DNA from 2 places in the Pedococcus sp. P2_D7 genome. Region 2 is predicted to be linked to the other one. Evidence: predicted binding sites of a transcription regulator. Region 2 holds the regulator's gene; the other holds the start of a gene.

Region 1 (2,195 bases), on a different contig from region 2:
TGCGTCAGCAGGCGGCGCAGGCCGAGGCCGCTCAGGCCAAGGCCGCCCGCGCCGCGGAGGCGGCCCGCAACGCCGCCCAGTCGCAGGCCGACGAGGCGAAGGCGACTGCCACCCAGATCCAGAAGCAGCAGAGCTCGCTCACCACGCAGCTCGCCACCCTGCGCAAGACATCGGTCACGCTCGAGAGGCAGCGCCAGGACGGACTGGCTGCCGCCGCCGCAGCTCGCGCCGCCGCCGCCGAGGCTGCCCGCCAGGCCCGGCTGGCCGCCGAGCGCGCGCAGGCCGCCCGGACGGCAGCCGCGAAGCGGGCCGCCCGCGCCGCCGCCGCCCGTGCTGCCGAGGAGGCCGCGCGCCAGAAGGCCGCCGCCGAGGCTGCCGAGCTGGCCGCCTCGCAGAACCATCCCCGGCCCACGCCCCAGCCGGACAACCCGCCGCCCCCGCCGCCCTCGACGAATGGTGGCGTGTCCGCGGTCCTCGCCTACGCCCGCGCCCAGGTCGGCAAGCCCTACCAGTGGGGCGGCGACGGCCCGAACAGCTTCGACTGCTCCGGCCTCACGATGCGTGCGTGGCAGCGGGCCGGCGTGAACCTGTCGCACTACACCGGCGCCCAGTGGGGCGAGACCGCCCGCGTGGCGATCAGCGACCTGCGACCGGGCGACCTCGTCTTCTACGGCAGCTCGGGCGCCGACAGCCACCACGTCGGCCTCTACGTCGGCGATGGCCAGATGATCGAGGCGCCCTACACCGGCGCCAACGTCCGCTACGCCTCGATCTACCGCTCGGACCTCGTGCCCTATGGCGGCCGTCCCTGAGCACGGCACAGCCCCGGCAGACCGCCGGGGCGCGCTCCTGACGAGAGCGCGACGCCCGTCCGCCCGAGGACTGCTCTGCGGGTGACTCCGGGCGAAAACCATTGCGTGCCAATGGTTCTCCCTTGTGGATGACTGGCACCACGCATTCGAACAAGTGTACGATGAGGCTATGTCGATCAGCCCGGCGGCCGTGCAGCGAGACGAGGCGCAGCGTGACCTCTGGACGCGCACGGCCGAGGTCGCGGGACGGCTCAACCGGGTGCAGGGCGAGCTGGTCGACCTCGCTGTCGAGCTCATCGAGGGCGAGCACTGGGGTGACGGCGGGTTCCGGTCTCCGGAGCACTACTTCGTCGTCCGGGCCGGGCTGTCGCCCTCGCACGCGCGGGACGTGGTCGCGATCGCGAAGCGTCGTCATGAGCTGCCTGCGGTGTCCGAGGCCCTGCGGGACGGACTCCTGTCGCTCGACCAGACCGCCGTCGTGGCCCACCACGCGCCGGCGAGCCACCAGCAGTCCGCGGCCGACTTCGCCCAGCACGCCACCGTGCCCCAGCTGCGCCGGGCGCTGAGCCGCCACGCGTTCGCCGCTACCCCGCCCGAGGTGCCCGCTTCCGGCCTGCCCGGGCAGGAGGACTCGGAGCGCCGCGCCTGCGCGCGCCCCGACCTGTCGATGCACTACGACCACGACGGCCGCTTCCAGCTGCGCTACAGCGCCCCCGCACCGGTCGGGGCGCTCGTCGAGCAGGCGCTCAAGGAAGCCAAGGACGCGCTGTTCCTCGCGGCGTCCGCCGCCGGCGAGGGCGAGGCAACCGGTGCGGGTGACGCACCCGCCCTCCACCACATCGCGGCCACGGACCGCCCGACCTACGCCGACGCCCTCGAGGAGCTGGCCCAGCGGTCGCTGTCGTCGGTGACCTCGACCGGCCGGGCCAGCCACTACCGGGTCTACCTGCACCTGTCGACCGACGGCGGCTGGGTCAACGGCGGCGCAGCCATCCCTCGGCGGCTGCTCGACCGGTTCCTCTCCGACGGCGTGGTCCAGCCGGTCTGGGAGACCCAGGGACGGCCGGTCAGCGTCGGCCGGGCCATGCGGATCCTGCCGGCCCGGTCCCGCCGGCTGATCGAGGACCGCGACCGCGGCTGCCGGTTCCCCGGCTGCACCGCCACCCGGTTCGTGGAGATCCACCACCTGCACGAGTGGGCCAGCGGCGGCGCCACCGACGACGACAACCAGGTCAGCCTCTGCCCGTTCCACCACGACGCGGTCGGCCGAGGCGACTACACCATCGCCGGCGACCCGACCCGCCCCGACGGCCTGGTCGTCACCACCCGCCACGGACTGCCGGTGCGACCCCCGACGGCCGTCGAGCTCGCCGCGCCACCGGG
Region 2 (2,195 bases):
CCTACCGACTGGTCAGTGGGCCCGGGCCGTGGGACCTCGACCGACGCGCTCGACCGACACGCGCTCAGCCGACCCGCGGGATGAGCAGCGTCTGACCGGCGTGGATGTCGCTGCCGGTCAGGTCGTTCGCGATCTGGAGCTGGGCCACGGCCTCGGCCATCGGCAGCTGAGGGAGCTGCTGCGTGGCGATCTCGGAGAGGGTCTGGCCGGTGCCCACGGTGGTCGAGTGGTCGATGACGGTGGCGGAGGCTCCGCCGGAGAAGAGCGCGACCGCCAGGGCGACCGCCGCCACGACGACGATGAGGGTCAGCGCCAGCCGGCCCGCGCGGGTGATGCGCAGCGGCGTGGCCGGCACCTGGGGGACCGCTGCCCCGGTGGGCACCGAGACCAGCTGGGGGCGAGCCGGGCGAACGGGGACCCGCACCGGCGCGGGGGCGACGTCCCAAGCGACTGCTGCACTCATCTGGTCCTCCATGGGGGCGGTGAGCTGGGGGCTCATGGTTGCGTTCATCGAACGGGTGTGCGAAGAACTGCCTGGGTGATTTCTAGCACGCATGTTCGAACGGATCAAGACACGCGTCGAACACATGTTTGGCACAGACGTTCGAAGGCCATACGCTGTGTTCATGCCCCAAGCACATCAGAGGCCACTGACAGCCCACCTGTCACAGCCGCTGAGTTGCCCGGCACACGGCATCTGACCTGCACCTTTATCGGCTCAAGTGAGGAAGCGGCATGAGCGACGACAACGTCAAGGAACTGCCCGACCGCGATCGCGGCGACGGTCTGACCGTCCGGCAGCGACGGGTGCTCGAGGTGATCCGCAACTCGGTCGACCGGCGTGGCTACCCGCCGAGCCTGCGCGAGATCGGCGAGGCCGTGGGGCTCACCTCCCCCAGCTCGGTGGCCCACCAGCTGTCGACGCTCGAGCGCAAGGGCTTCCTGCGTCGCGACCCCAACCGACCGCGCGCCATCGAGGTCGTCTCACCCGACTCGCCCGCCGACATGCGGGGCTACCGCGGCGGCGCCAGCGTCGAGGACGAGACCGCCACCTATGACGAGACCGGGATCAACGACCGCCGCCCTGAGGCGTCCTACGTGCCGGTGCTCGGTCGCATCGCGGCCGGTGTGCCGATCCTGGCCGAGGAGACCGTCGAGGACGTCTTCCCGCTCCCCCGCCAGATCGTGGGCGAGGGCCAGCTCTTCCTCCTGCAGGTCGTCGGTGACTCGATGATCGAGGCCGCGATCTGCGACGGCGACTGGGTCGTCGTCCGGCAGCAGCCCAGCGCCGACAACGGCGACATCGTGGCCGCGATGCTCGACAACGAGGCGACGGTCAAGACCTTCAAGCGCAAGGACGGCAAGGTGTGGCTGATGCCGCACAACGCCGCCTTCGACCCCATCGACGGAGACCACGCCACCATCCTCGGCAAGGTCACGGCGGTGCTGCGCCGCATCTGACCTCGACCCTCAGGTGCCGGCTGCACCGTGTGCCGCGGTACGCCCCGTGCGTGCCGCGGCACACGCGTGTCGGGGCCCCGCAGGCAGGGAGAAGGCTCAGTCACCCAGGGCGTCGAGCAGGTGGGTGACCTTGGTGGCGAACCGTTCGCCACCGTCGCCGTCGGCCCACAGCTCCCAGAGCTCGTTGTCGTCGGACTTCAGGGCGCGGTGCAGGGCCTTCGTCGCGAGCTCCTCGAGCCGCTCGTCCACCTCGATGGGGTCCTCGTCGATCCAGCGCGGCACGTTCCGCTCCCCGATCACCGCCTCGAAGTCGTCACAGGCGGCCACCACCGCGGCGGCCGCCACGGCCTCGGACATGGTGGGGGCCTCGATGTAGCCGGACGCACGGACCACCCGGGCGAGGGCGGTCTCCACCTTCCGGCGGCGCACGTCCTGCCCCGACTCCTCGAGCTCGTCGAGGAAGTCCAGTGCGTCGTCGTTCTCGAACGGCCCAGCTCCGATGGCGCCCATCTCCGAACCTCCACAGCCTGCGACAGGGGTGCAATTCCGAGAGTGCCGCGCGAGGGCGCGACACGCCAGCCCTAATCCGTGGGGCTCATCCGTTGGTACCACTCGGTGTCGACATAACGACCGAACTTGTGCCCCACCTCCCGCAGGACCCCCACCCGTTCGAAACCGGCCGCCAGGTGCAGCGCCACGCTCGCGTCGTTCGGGAGGGCCACCACGGCCACCTG

The links. Region 2 encodes LexA, which represses DNA repair genes until DNA is damaged. Its sites were predicted from a motif close to TCGAACANNTGTTCGA; they were not measured.
Region 1: a site for LexA is predicted at 959-974, ahead of AC1DWJ_RS06355 (HNH endonuclease signature motif containing protein). Genes of this name have one in related genera too.

The regions. Positions count from the first base shown of each region.
Region 1 covers NZ_JBFUEH010000002.1:596,837-599,031, forward strand. The annotation lists gene AC1DWJ_RS06350 (C40 family peptidase) at 1-812, shown strand, start outside; gene AC1DWJ_RS06355 (HNH endonuclease signature motif containing protein) at 982-2,195, shown strand, end outside.
Region 2 covers NZ_JBFUEH010000008.1:76,094-78,288, reverse strand. The annotation lists gene AC1DWJ_RS18080 (LysM peptidoglycan-binding domain-containing protein) at 65-511, opposite strand; gene lexA (transcriptional repressor LexA) at 736-1,461, shown strand; gene AC1DWJ_RS18070 (DUF4259 domain-containing protein) at 1,558-1,971, opposite strand; gene AC1DWJ_RS18065 (N-acetyltransferase family protein) at 2,043-2,195, opposite strand, start outside.